Regions from separate parts of the Mesorhizobium sp. MC2-1-1 genome, predicted to be linked through region 4. Evidence: predicted binding sites of a transcription regulator. Region 4 holds the regulator's gene; each other region holds the start of a gene.
The links. Region 4 encodes LexA, which represses DNA repair genes until DNA is damaged. Its sites were predicted from a motif close to TGTTCNNNNTGTGTTCNG; they were not measured.
Positions count from the first base shown of each region.

Region 1 (3,367 bases), 990 kb from region 4:
CGCGCCGGCGAGGAGCAGTTCATCACCGCGTCCGCCGTGAGCCAGCGCGTGAAGAGCCTGGAGGATCAACTGCGCTTCAAGATCTTCGAGCGCGGCGGCAACGCGGTGTCGCTGACGCCGGAGGGCGAGACATATGTGGCGCGCGTGCGCGAGGCGCTCGAGCGGATCGTTGCGGCCAGCATGGAGGCCACCGGCCAGTCGCAGGCGCATGTGCTTCGCATCTGCGTGCTGCCGACCTTCGCGGCGCGCTGGCTGTTTCCAAGGCTGTCCACCTTCCAGCAACAACATCCCGAAATCGAGATGCGGGTGTCGACTTCCTACGCCACGCACGAATTCTCGACCTCGGAATACGATCTCGAGATCCGCTATGGCGACGGCAATTTCCCTGGCCTCATCTCGGACTTGCTTTTCAAGGAAGACCTGACGCCGGTTTGCAGCCGCAAACTGTTTCACCAGGTTCTAGGCGACAAGCCGCTGTCCAAGGTGACGCCGGAAGATCTGCGCTTTTTCACGCTGCTTCACTCCGACACCTGCACCCAGAACTGGCAGTCGTGGCTGGGGTTTGCCGGCGCCAGCTTCGTGCTTGGCGAGACCAGGAGCGTCTATTTCGATTCCTGCATGATGTCCTACGAGGCGGCCAATGCCGGCATGGGGTTCGCCGTCGCCAACCGCGCCTATATGGCAAGCGACATCCGAGCCGAAAGGCTGGTGGCCCCCTTCGCGGTCCATCATCCCAACACGGCCGGATGGTATTTCGTAAGCCCCATCAAGGCGCTTGGCGCGCGCAAGGTGGAACTCTTCAAGCATTGGATCATGGCCGAAGCGGCGCTGACGCAGCGCCAGTTGGACATGGAGATCGCAGGCGGACAGCCGGGACGATCGGCGATGGGGTGAAGCCCGACATCGCTGGCCGCCGAGGGCCCGAGAAGACGGACCGCGCCGGAATTTAAGGATTTCCCGGTGATTTCCTCGCAGGTGCGTAGCGCTACCGCGATCGCACCATGACGCAAGGTCGAGACTCAGCTATCTTGATTTGCGCGGCGGGCCTGATTTCCCGCTTGGCCGGCGCTATCGAGCTTCCTCCCAAGCAGCGCCGGCCTTCTTCGTTCAAGGCCGACAAATCAACCCGCCCTGCCCTATTGCTTCGTACCCTGCTGGTCGCCGCCCGTGGTGGATTTCGGCACCGGGTTCTTGTCCACCTGAGGGTTCTGGTTGACTTCATCGCCGGGCGCCTTGGTGGGCTGCACGCTGTTGTCGCAGGCGGCGAGCGCGAGCCCTGCCGCAAGAGCCAGCAGCACAGGAACCTTCGTCATGACGACCTCCTCTCCTTCGCCCCTTGCATGATTGGCAAACGAGGCGGTGGCGGATTGGTTGCGCGTGGGGGGAACCAACCGGCCCGCCCCCGGTTGAAAGCCAAACTAACCGCACGAGGAGACGATGATGATCCGCCTGCTGCTTACCGGCCTTTTCGCCTATACCGCTTATCGCGTTGCCGTGAGGATGATTGATGAGGTGCCCGGCAATGTCGCGCCGCTGGACATGCCAGGCGACGAGAGGCGCAATCTGAGGCGGCAGTCGGCAGCGATGGGAGTGGCGCCGAGGCGGTAGTTTTAGCCGCGGGCAGGTTACCTGTCTCGCCGGCTCTTACCGGTCACGAGCGCCAGAGGCGAGATCAGCTATATTGCGAACAAAGCAGAAACGATGCTTGATGGGCGATGAACATCGCCGCCCATGATTCGTCCTTCGAGACGCCCGCCTATCTTGCCCGGCTGAATGACGAGCAGCGGGTGGCGGTGGTGCATGGCGACGGCAAGGTGGCCGCGCCGCTGCTGGTGATCGCGGGCGCCGGCTCCGGCAAGACCAACACACTGGCGCATCGCGTCGCCCATCTCATTGTCAAGGGCGCCGATCCGCGCCGCATCCTGCTGATGACATTTTCCCGCCGGGCAGCCGCCGAGATGGCCAAGCGCGTCGAGCGCATCGCCGGCGAAGTGCTGGGGCGCGATGCCGCGATCATCGCCGACGCCCTCGCCTGGGCCGGCACCTTCCACGGCATCGGTGCAAGGCTCTTGCGCGACTATGCCGAGCAGATCGGCCTCGACCCGGCCTTCACCATCCATGACCGCGAGGATTCCGCCGACCTGATGAACCTTGCCCGGCACGAGCTGGGATTGTCGAAAACCGAAAGCCGCTTTCCGACCAAAGGCACCTGCCTGCAGATCTATTCGCGGGCGGTGAACGCGCAGGCGCCGCTCGGCGAAGTGCTGGGCTCGGCCTTCCCATGGTGCGCGGCGTGGGCGGATCAACTGAAGGAGCTTTTCGCTGCCTATGTCGAGGCCAAGCAGGCGCAGAACGTGCTCGACTACGACGACCTCCTGCTCTACTGGGCGCAGATGGCGGCCGAGCCGGAGATCGCCGCTCACCTCGGTTCCCGCTTCGACCACGTGCTGGTCGACGAGTACCAGGACACCAACCGGCTGCAGGCCTCGATCCTCCTGGCGCTGAAGCCGGACGGCGCGGGCCTGACCGTGGTGGGCGACGACGCGCAGTCGATCTATTCCTTCCGCGCGGCGGAAGTGCGCAACATCCTCGATTTCCCGAAGCAGTTCGCGCAAGGCGCGGAGATCGTCATGCTCGAGCGCAACTACCGCTCGACCGAGACGATCCTGGCCGCCGCCAACAAGGTCATCGGCGAGGCAAGCGAGCGCTTCACCAAGAATCTGTGGACCGAGCGCCGGTCGTCGCACAAGCCGCAACTGGTAAGCGTGCGCGACGAGGTCGAACAGGCGAACTATGTCTGCCAGGCGATCCTGGCCGAACGCGAGGCAGGCACGGCGCTGAAGGCGCAGGCGGTGCTGTTTCGCACATCGAGCCATAGCGGGCCGCTGGAGGTGGAGCTGACGCGACGCAACATCCCCTTCGTCAAATTCGGCGGGCTGAAATTCCTCGACGCCGCCCATGTGAAGGACATGCTGGCGATGCTGCGCTTCGCCGAGAACCCGCGCGACCGCGTCGCCGGTTTTCGGGTGCTGCAGCTGATGCCGGGCATCGGGCCGTCCGCCGCCTCGCAGATCGTGGACACCATGGCGACGTCGCTCGACGAGACGCTGGGCCTCGCCCGCTTCCGGCCGCCGCAGCGCGCCGCTGAAGCCTGGCCGGCGTTCCTCGACATCTATGGCGGGCTGCGCGCCGGCGCCAACTGGCCCGCCGACCTCGAACGGATCAGGCTCTGGTACGAGCCGCATCTGGAGCGCATCCATGAGGACGCGATCACGCGTCGGGCCGATCTCCTCCAGCTCGAACAGATCGCCTCGACCTATCCGTCGCGCGAACGCTTCCTGACCGAGCTCACCCTCGACCCGCCCGA
Region 1 is NZ_CP195205.1:783,951-787,317, reverse strand. It holds gene ACR64R_RS03760 (LysR substrate-binding domain-containing protein) at 1-894, shown strand, start outside; gene ACR64R_RS03755 (hypothetical protein) at 1,137-1,313, opposite strand; gene ACR64R_RS03750 (hypothetical protein) at 1,441-1,608, shown strand; gene ACR64R_RS03745 (ATP-dependent helicase) at 1,716-3,367, shown strand, end outside.
Region 1: a site for LexA is predicted at 1,684-1,701, ahead of ACR64R_RS03745 (ATP-dependent helicase). Genes of this name have one in related genera too.

Region 2 (3,367 bases), 2.3 Mb from region 4:
CCGCGCGGCCTTCCTGGTCGAGCGACTTCATCTCGTCCGCGATGTCGCGGCGATTGATCAAGCCGAAATGCTCAACCAACTGGAAGGCGATGCCGCGCGCAATGCCGGTGAGCTGTTCGGCATTCTTCAAATCGACCAGCGGCTTCAACAGCGACTCGATCTGGAAGTTGACGAAGCGTTCGGCGCGCGCCGCGACCTTGTCGCGGGCTGGGCCGTTCAGCTGCTCGTCGGCAAGCAGGACCAGACGCGGCTTCAGCGCTTCGTCGGCGCCGACCAGCGTGCCGATCGGCGCGCCGATCCAGCGCAGGACGCCGTCGGAGCCGAGCGCCAGGTCGCCATTGGCGCAGGCGGCAAAGCGTTCGGCGCGGGCTTCGAACTCGGCCGCGAGCGCCTTCTGGGCGGCGGTTCGCACCGCCTTGGCGTCCTCGCCGCCGGCGCTTTGGTCGGCGGTGAAGCGGAACCCCTGCAACTCGCCGACATGATGGCCTTCGACGAGGACGGTTCCGGTGGGGCTGATTTCGGCTTCAGGCATGGTATTTTCTCTAAGGCGCCGCATGAGGACGGAAGTCCTGCGGTCTACGAAGCGTTTCGTCAACCGCTCATGCAGCGCATCCGACAATCTGTCTTCGATTTCGCGCGTCTTTTCCTGCCAGTGTAGCTGATCGGCCAGCCAGCCGGGGCGGTTGGAGACGAAAGTCCATGTGCGGATCTGCGCGATCCGGTGCGAGAGCGTATCGATATCGCCTTCCGTCGTGTCGGCGCGCCGCACCTGCTCGGCCATGTAATTCTCATCGACATGGCCATGCCGCGCAAGGTCCATATAGATAGAGGCGATAAGGTCAGCGTGCTGCGCCGGCGCGATCTTGCGGTAGTCCGGCAGAGCGCAGGCTTCCCACAGCAGCGCGACGCGCTCCCTGTCGGAAGCTAAAGCGCGGATGTCGCCGTCCTTCGACAGGTGCTCCAGCGCCTGCGCGTCCACGGCCGGCAGCGCGCGGGTCAGCCCTTCGACCGGCGCATTGGTCTCGATCGAGCGCCTCAGCGCATCGAGGCTGGAAAAATCGAAATCGGCGGTGCGCCATTGCAGCACTTTCACCGGGTCGAAGTCATGCGACTCGATCTTGGCGACCAGATCCTCGTCGAACGGATCGACCTGGCCGGTGACGCCGAATGTGCCGTCGCGCAGATGCCGGCCGGCGCGGCCGGCGATCTGGCCGAGCTCGGCCGCAGCCAGGTTGCGGTACTGATAGCCGTCGAATTTGCGGTTCTGGGCGAAGGCGACATGGTCGACGTCGAGGTTCAACCCCATGCCGATGGCGTCTGTGGCGACGAGATAGTCGACGTCGCCTGACTGGAATATCTCGACCTGGGCGTTGCGAGTGCGAGGGCTGAGCGCGCCGAGCACGACGGCGGCGCCACCCTGCTGGCGGCGGATCAGTTCGGCGATGGCATAGACCTCGTCGGCCGAGAAAGCGACGATCGCCGTACGCCGCGGCAGCCGGGTCAGCTTCTTCGAGCCGGCATAGGCAAGGTGAGAGAGCCTTGGCCGGGTCACCACCGACACGCCCTTCAACAGGCGCTGCAAGATGCCATGCATGGTGGCCGCGCCCAGAAGCAGCGTTTCCTGGCGGCCGCGCAGATGCAGGATGCGGTCGGTGAAAATGTGGCCGCGTTCGAGATCGCCGGCGAGCTGCACTTCGTCGATGGCGACGAAGGCGGCGTCGGTTTCGCGCGGCATCGCCTCGACGGTGCAAACCGAGTATCTCGCGCCGGCCGGAACGATCTTCTCCTCGCCGGTGATCAGCGCCACCTTGTGGGCGCCTACTTTCTCGCAGACCCGGGCATATACTTCGCGGGCGAGCAGCCGTAGCGGCAGGCCGATCACGCCGCTCTCATGCGCGACCATGCGTTCGATGGCGAGATGGGTCTTGCCGGTGTTTGTGGGTCCCAGCACGGCCGTCACGTCGCGGCCCGAAAGGATCAAAGGCTGGGAATGTTTCGGCTGGATGTTCATCGGCTCGGAAATGAGGTTTCTGCCGCTTGTAGTCTGAACCACGGCGGCGCCGTCGTGTATGACAGGCGACACATAGGGATTTAAAACGCCAAGCGAAAGCGGAATGTTCCTCTGCTGGGTAGGCGGGGCCGGCTGCGGCATCCAAAATCGGCTCCTGTTAACGGCTGGAACGAGTCTGGAACGAATCAGCGACGAATCGCTGACTCGTCCTGGTTCAGGGTTTGTTCACGGCTACATGTGGATTTTTTGACGATGAGTCTCACCACATGCTGAATCGAGAAATTGGCCCGATTTATGCCTAGCCCCATCGAGCTGGGCATGACCGTTAACCTTGCCGGCGGACCTGTCGCGGTCGACCTCGGGACCATCGTCAAGGTTATGAATTTATTGACTTTTCTTAATCGCTTTTAACGAATTCGGTGACGTTTGCCCCGCCCGCCGTTAACTTTCCGGTCAAAGCCGGAACGAATCGGCGACGAATCAGCGATCTGTCGGTTTTCCCGGTTTGTTCACCCCTAGATATGGTGTTATCCACAGCTTGCCCACCGAGAACTCACAGCTTGTGAAGAGAGTTGCGCACAGGGAGTGCCCCGGCCGTTAACCTTTGCGTGCCGAATTGAGGCAAGGTGTCGCGCCGGCCTTGCCGGCGGGCAAAAGGCGGCCCCAAAATTGGGGCCGCCTTAGCGATAACGGGTGTCAGGCGAAGTACTGGCCGCCATTGGCGGTGATGGTGGAGCCGGTGATGAAGCCGGCTTCGTCCGAAGCGAGGAAGACCACGCAGCGCGCGATCTCTTCCGGTTCGCCGAGGCGGCCTACAGGGATCTGCGGGATGATACGTTCGTTGAGCACTTTCTCGTCGATCGCCTTGACCATCTCGGTGGCGATGTAGCCCGGACAAATGACGTTGACGGTTATGCCGGCTCGGGCCCCTTCCTGGGCGAGGGCCTTGGAGAAGCCGATGTCGCCAGCCTTCGAAGCCGAATAGTTTGCCTGGCCGGCCTGGCCCTTCTGGCCATTGATCGAGGAAATGGTAATGACGCGGCCAAACTTGCGGTCGCGCATGCCGCTCCACAGCGGGTGCGTCATGTTGAAGACGCCGGAAAGGTTGGTGTCGATCACCTCTTTCCACTGCTCGCGCGTCATCTTGTGGAACATGGCGTCGCGGGTAATGCCGGCATTGTTGACCAGCACCGCGACCGGACCGAGATCGGCCTCGACCTGCTTGATGCCGGCGGCGCAGGCGTCATAGTCGGCCACCGACCATTTATAGACCGGGATGCCCGTCTCGGCCTTGAACTTCGCGGCCGCCTCGTCATTGCCGGCATAGTTCGCCGCGACCGAATAGCCGGCGTTCTT
Region 2 is NZ_CP195205.1:4,045,949-4,049,315, reverse strand. It holds gene ACR64R_RS20035 (helicase-related protein) at 1-2,011, opposite strand, end outside; gene phbB (acetoacetyl-CoA reductase) at 2,708-3,367, opposite strand, start outside.
Region 2: a site for LexA is predicted at 2,177-2,194, ahead of ACR64R_RS20035 (helicase-related protein). Genes of this name have one in related genera too.

Region 3 (3,367 bases), 810 kb from region 4:
ACAAGCGCCACATGTTCGAGGAAGGAACGAAGCGACTCGTACTCCTCCATGGAGCGGATCAACTCCTTTAGGTTTTCCAGCCGCCCGGGCGCATCCGCCGAACGGTCGTTCTTCCACATGTCGGTGTAGCCGCTCTCCTCCAGGATGGTCTCGGCGAGCTCGGTGTGCGGCGTGGTCTCCAGCGCTTTCTGCCAGCGCTCGAAATTGGCGGCGACCTCACGTAATGCCGCGCGCGGCTTCGGCTTCAGTTCGTCGCTTTCGGCCAGCGTGGCGGCCGCTTCCAGCATCGGAACGCGCATGGCGCGCGCGGTGTCGTGGATCTGGCGGATGGTGGCTTCGCCCAGCCCACGCTTCGGCACGTTGACGATGCGTTCGAAGGCGAGGTCGTCGCCGCTGTTGGCGACGACGCGGAAAAAGGCCAGCGCATCGCGGATTTCCAGGCGCTCGTAGAAGCGCGGGCCGCCGATGACGCGGTAGTTCAAGCCCAGCGTGATGAAGCGGTCTTCGAAGGCGCGCATCTGGAACGAAGCGCGCACCAGGATCGCCATGTCATTGAGATTATGCTTCTGCCGCTGATAGGCCTCGATGGCGTCGCCGATAGCCCGGGCCTCTTCCTCCGAGTCCCAGGCGGCATGCACATGCACCTTGTCGTCCTCGGGGTCGTTGCGATCGGTGAACAGCGTCTTGCCGAAGCGGCCCTCATTGTGGGCGATCAGGTGGGAAGCCGCGCCCAGTATATGCGCGGTGGAGCGATAGTTGCGCTCCAGCCGGATGATGGTGGCGCCCGGGAAATCCTTGTCGAAACGCAGGATGTTGTCCACCTCGGCGCCACGCCAGCCATAGATTGACTGGTCGTCGTCGCCGACGCAGCAGATATTGACTTTGTTCTCGCTCACGGCCGCGCGCTCGCTGGCCTCCGCGGGGGCGGCCTGACCGGCCGACCCCCGGTCGGGCTTGCGGCCTTCGGCCGATGGGCTGCGCCCGGGCCGCTGCGCCAGGAGCCTTAGCCACATGTATTGCGCGGTGTTGGTGTCCTGGTACTCGTCGACCAGTATGTATTTGAACTTGCGGTGATATTCCTTCAGCACGTCCGGATAGGCGCGGAAGATTCGGATCGGGTGATAGAGCAGGTCGCCGAAATCGCAGGAATTCAGCGTCTGCAGCCGTTCCTGATAGGCCTTGTAGAGCTGGCGGCCCTTGCCGTTGCCGAAGCTGCGGGCATCGCCTTCCGCTATCTCGTCGGGGCCGAGGCCCTTGTTCTTCCAGTTGTCGAGCATCTGGGCGAAGGTCTTGGCCGGCCATCGCTTGTCGTCCAGCCCTTCGGCCTGAATGAGCTGCTTGATCAGCCGCACGACGTCGTCGGTGTCGAGGATGGTGAAATCGGATTTCAGCCCGGCAAGCTCGGCGTGACGACGAAGCAGCTTCACGCCGATCGAGTGAAAGGTGCCGAGCCAGGGCATGCCTTCGACATTGCCTTCGCCGATCAGGTGGCCGATGCGCTGTTTCATCTCGCGCGCGGCCTTGTTGGTGAAGGTGACGGCCAGGATCTGCGAGGGGAACGCCCTGCCGGTGGCAAGGATATGGGCGATGCGCGTGGTGAGAACCCGCGTCTTGCCGGTGCCGGCGCCGGCGAGCACCAGGACAGGGCCCTCGGTCGTCTCGACGGCGAGCCGCTGCTCGGGGTTCAGGCCCTTCAGGTAGTCGGGGGCGCTGTGCTGGCCGCTGCGGGCCGCCATGGCGCGCGCGGCTATGCCGGACGGGGCCGCCGCGGGCCGCGCATTCGGTTCATCAAAAAAAGGCATGTCTTCGGAAAAGCCCGACATTGATCCCGAATGTAGTGATTCGGCAGCGAAAGACCAGAACTGTCTACGTTTTGTTCCAGTTTCGCATGTGCCAGGCCAACTTGACAGCTGGAGCGGGCAAGGGAAAGCTGGCGGCAGGGCAGGGACGGCATGCCGTCGCCTGAAAGCCGCCTCCTCGTTAGACGCAATTCCGGACGGAAAACCGCTTCACACTTTTCCTGGAATTGCTTGAAAGCGCGCAACAGTCGAAGGAGCACCGTCTTGGCTGTCACCATCACTTCCCTCCTCATCCTCATCATCGGTCTCATTCTGAGCGGTGGCGGCGTCTGGCTCGCGGTGCTGGGCGGCAGCTGGTATTACCTTGCCGCCGGCCTGGTCTTGCTGATCACCGCCTGGCTGTTTTTCAGGCGCAGGTCGACGTCGCTCTGGCTCTACGCGCTGTTCTTGCTCGCGACCTTGTGCTGGGCGGTCTGGGAAATCGGCTTCGACTGGTGGCAGCTCGCTCCGCGCGGCGGCGTCATCGTGCTCATCGCCTTGTGGCTGCTGACGCCATGGGCAAGGCGGGGCCTGCGGGGGCCAGACGCGCGCGCGCCGCTGATCCTGGCCGTGCTCGCATCGCTCGCGGTCGCCGGCTATTCAATGACCGCCGATCCTACGGACATCGCCGGCACGCTGGGCACCGAAAAGGTGGCGACGGCCCCCAATCTCGGCGGCGACATCCCGGATGGCGAGTGGCATTTCTACGGCCGCACGCCTTTCGGCCAGCGCTATTCGCCGCTCGACCAGATCACGCCCGACAATGTCGCCAAATTGCAGCCGGCCTGGACTTACCGCACCGGCGACGTGAAGGGGCCTGGCGACATCGGCGAGACGACCTATCAGGTGACACCCCTGAAGATCGGCGACACGCTGTTCATCTGCACGCCGCATGATTTCGCCATCGCCATCGATGCCGCGACCGGCAAGGAAAAGTGGCGCTACGACCCGAAGATCAAGCTCGACAACAACCGCCAGCACCAGACCTGTCGCGGCGTATCCTATTACGCCGACGCCAGGATCGCTGCCGGCCAGCCTTGCGCGCAGCGCATCTACCTGCCGACCTCCGACGCGCGGCTGATCGCGCTCGACGCCGCGAACGGGCAGGTGTGTGCGTCTTTCGCCGAGGGCGGCACGCTGAACCTGATGGCCAACATGCCCTATCCGAAGTCGGGCTATTACTATTCGACTTCGGCGCCGCTGATCGTCGGCGGCAAGATCATCGTCGGCGGCGCGGTCAATGACAACTACTCGACCGAGGAGCCGTCAGGGGTGATCCGTGCCTTCGACGTCAACACCGGCGCGCTGCTGTGGAACTGGGATTCCGGCAATCCGGATGTGACGACGCCGTTGCCCGCCGGGCAAACCTACACCCACAACTCGCCGAACATGTGGTCGACCGCGAGCGCCGACGAGAAACTCGGGCTGCTCTATCTGCCGCTCGGAAACCAGACGCCGGACCAGCTCGGCATGGGTCGCAGCGCCAATGTCGAGAAATTCTCCTCCTCGATCACCGCGCTCGACATCAA
Region 3 is NZ_CP195205.1:2,578,122-2,581,488, reverse strand. It holds gene ACR64R_RS12975 (ATP-dependent helicase) at 1-1,823, opposite strand, end outside; gene ACR64R_RS12970 (glucose/quinate/shikimate family membrane-bound PQQ-dependent dehydrogenase) at 2,064-3,367, shown strand, end outside.
Region 3: a site for LexA is predicted at 1,864-1,881, ahead of ACR64R_RS12975 (ATP-dependent helicase). Genes of this name have one in related genera too.

Region 4 (3,367 bases):
TGGCGGCCGAGCGAAGCTTCATCATGCTGGCGGTCATGCTTGTCGCCGTGCTCTTCGACCGCGCGGCGCTGACGATGCGAAACCTGGCGATCTCGGCCATCGCCGTCATCCTCGTCTCGCCGCATGAAGTGGTCGGCCCGAGCTTCCAGATGTCTTTCGCCGCCACTGCTGCGCTCGTCGGCGCCTATGCCGGCTTTGCCGACTACCGCGCCGGCAAAACGACCACGCCGCCGGCAAGGCGCTCGTTTGTCGGCTTCGTCTCTCGAAAACTGGCGGTTGGAGTGGGTGGAGCCGCGATTACCTCGCTTGTCGCGGGCAGCGCGACATTGCTGTTCGCAATCTGGCACTTCCAGCGTGTGTCGCCGCTCAGCTTGCTGGCCAATCTGGCGGTCATGCCGATCGTCTCTCTGATCGTCATGCCGTTCGCCGTGCTTAGCGCACTGGCCATGCCCTTCGGCTTTGACGGTCCTTTTCTCTATGTGATGGGCAAGGGGCTCACCGCGATGATAGCCATCTCGGCATGGATTTCCGAGCGCTCGCCGGTCGATGCCGTCGGGCTTATCTCGATCCAGTCCGTGCTGCTAGCAACCATCGCGCTCGTCATCGCAACCATGGCCACCACCTGGCTGAGGCTAGCCGCCGTTCCGTTCGCGCTCGCCGCGCTGCTGGCCATCCCGCATGTCCGAACGCCTGATGTGCTCATTTCAGAGGATGCCCATCTGGTGGCAATGCCGATCGGCGGCGGAGAGCTTGCCATCAACCGCGAACGCTCCAATGAGTTCACCACCGACAATTGGAAACGGGCGCTGAAAGCCGAGCAAATCGTGCCGCCGGAGACATTCGCCAACGGGGCGCTCGACATCGCCGACCCCGTCGACCTGCCGGCGGGCTCGCCCTTCTACTGTATCGGCGATCTCTGCATCGGCCGGTATCCTTCCGGCGCGATCGTGGCGCTCGCCGAGACCCGAGACAACGCCCGGTCGGCCTGCGGGTTCGCGGACCTCATCGTCATCAACGACGCCACGGCCTACAACCCATGCCGCGATCCGCGCGTGCTCGTCGTCACCAAACGGCAACTGGCGCGCGGCGGCAGCGCCGCCATCTTCTTCGATCCGCAATCGGCAACCGCGCGGCCGGCCATCAGCTACGCGGTCCAAGAACCGTATCGGCCATGGCACGAGCAGCGGAAATACGCGCGCGAGGCGAGGGGGCTGCCTCCGTACAAGCGACAGGAAAAAGCGAACATCAAACCGGCGCCCACTCAGTAACGCCGGATCAGCCCGACCAGCTTGCCCTGAACCTTTACCCGATCCGGTCCGAATATCCGGGTCTCATAGGCCGGGTTGGCCGCCTCGAGCGCGATCGAGGCGCCCTTGCGGCGGAAGCGCTTGAGCGTCGCTTCCTCGTCGTCGACCAGCGCCACCACGATCTCGCCCGGGCTTGCCGTGTTGGCGTTGCGGATGATAACGGTGTCGCCGTCGAAGATGCCGGCCTCGATCATCGAGTCGCCCTTGACCTCCAGCGCATAATGCTCGCCGCCGGTGATCATGTCCGGGGGCACAGTGATCGAATGCGTCTGGTGCTGGATGGCGTCGATCGGCACACCGGCGGCGATGCGGCCCATAACCGGGATGGAAACGGCCGAAGTGGATTCATCGTCATTGCTGGGCGTCGGCGTGCGCGACGGCGTCGCCGGCTTGACCTGTCGACCGAGATTGCCCTGGCCCCCCTGGATGACGCTAGGCGAAAACTTCTTAGCGGCATTCAAGCCAGGCGCGATCGAGTCGGGAAGCCGCAAGACCTCCAATGCGCGCGCCCGGTTCGGCAGCCGGCGAATGAAACCGCGCTCTTCCAGCGCCGTGATCAGACGGTGGATGCCGGACTTCGAGGCGAGGTCGAGCGCCTCCTTCATCTCGTCGAAGGATGGAGGAATCCCGCTCTCCTTCAGGCGTTCATGGATGAACATCAGGAGTTCATGTTGTTTGCGCGTCAGCATCGGCGGCCCCCACGGGTTCTGAAACCAGAATCAGAAAAACAAACCCAGAACAAACACTATCTGTTCCAGTTGTGTTCCGCAACCGTTTAAAGTTTAGTGAATTTGTTAGGACCGCCGAAACAATGTTGCATCCGAGGGGCCTTGGCCGCTACCTGTAGCGCAGTGGCATTGATTCCGCTCGAATTTGCAGCCTTGCTTAAATGGGAACAGCGGGTGGCGGCATCACGGAAGTGCCGGGTGCGATCGCGCATACATCGATTGCGCATGCCGCACCGTGAACGAAACGAACCCAAAATGCCAACGTCGGCGATTTGCCGGTTCACGGTTCTCGCCCTCCATGGACCAGCTAACACAGGACGAAAGGTTCTTGCCCGGACGCCGACGGTGGTGAGACAACCGCTCTTGGCCAGCCGTGAGCGGCGGGCATTCCGAAATGTAGGCGGTAGCATAATGGGGGGAATTCCTGATCTCGCCGAGATCGAGGCTATGGACGCAGCAGATCCGCTGCGTGCCTTGCGCGATCAATTCGTCCTGCCGGAAGGGGTGATCTATCTCGACGGGAATTCGTTGGGAGCCGCTCCACACGCCGCATTCGAGGAACTGCGCAAAGCAGCTAACGAGGAGTGGGCGCATGACCTCATTCGTGCCTGGAACAAGGATGGATGGTTCGACATGCCGGTCGAACTGGGCGACCAGCTCGGGCGGCTGATCGGCGCGGCGCCTGGCCAGACCGTGGTCTGCGACACCACGTCGATCAACATCTACAAGGTGCTGCATGCGGCGATGGCGATGCGGCCGGGCCGAACCGTGATCGTTGCCGAGGGCGACAGTTTTCCGACCGATCTCTATATGGCCGAAGGCGTGGCCTCGACCGGAAAGAACACCGTCCTGCGCCTGGCCGGCGTGCACGCGCCAACCATCGAGGAACTGATCGACGAAAGCACCGCGGTGGTGCTGGTCAACCACGTCAACTACAAGTCCGGCGAGTTGCGCGACATGGCGGCGCTCACGCGCAAGGCGCATGACGCCGGTGCGCTGATCGTATGGGATCTGTGTCACAGCGCGGGGGCCATGCCGGTTGAACTTGACAGGGCGAACGCCGATTTCGCGGTCGGCTGCACCTATAAATATCTCAACGGGGGGCCAGGTTCACCCGCGTTCATCTATGCGGCCGAGCGGCATCTTGCCGATGTGCAGCAGCCCCTCAGCGGGTGGTGGGGCCACGCGCGGCCGTTCGCCTTCGAGCAAGCCTATGCGCCGGACACCGGCATCCGTCGGTTCCTGTGCGGCACGCAGCCGGTCCTGTCGATGCGCACGCTGAAGGGCGCGCTCGACGTCTGGAACGGCGTCGACCTGGCGATGGTGAGAAGG
Region 4 is NZ_CP195205.1:1,772,581-1,775,947, reverse strand. It holds gene ACR64R_RS08980 (ComEC/Rec2 family competence protein) at 1-1,268, shown strand, start outside; gene lexA (transcriptional repressor LexA) at 1,262-1,996, opposite strand; gene kynU (kynureninase) at 2,447-3,367, shown strand, end outside.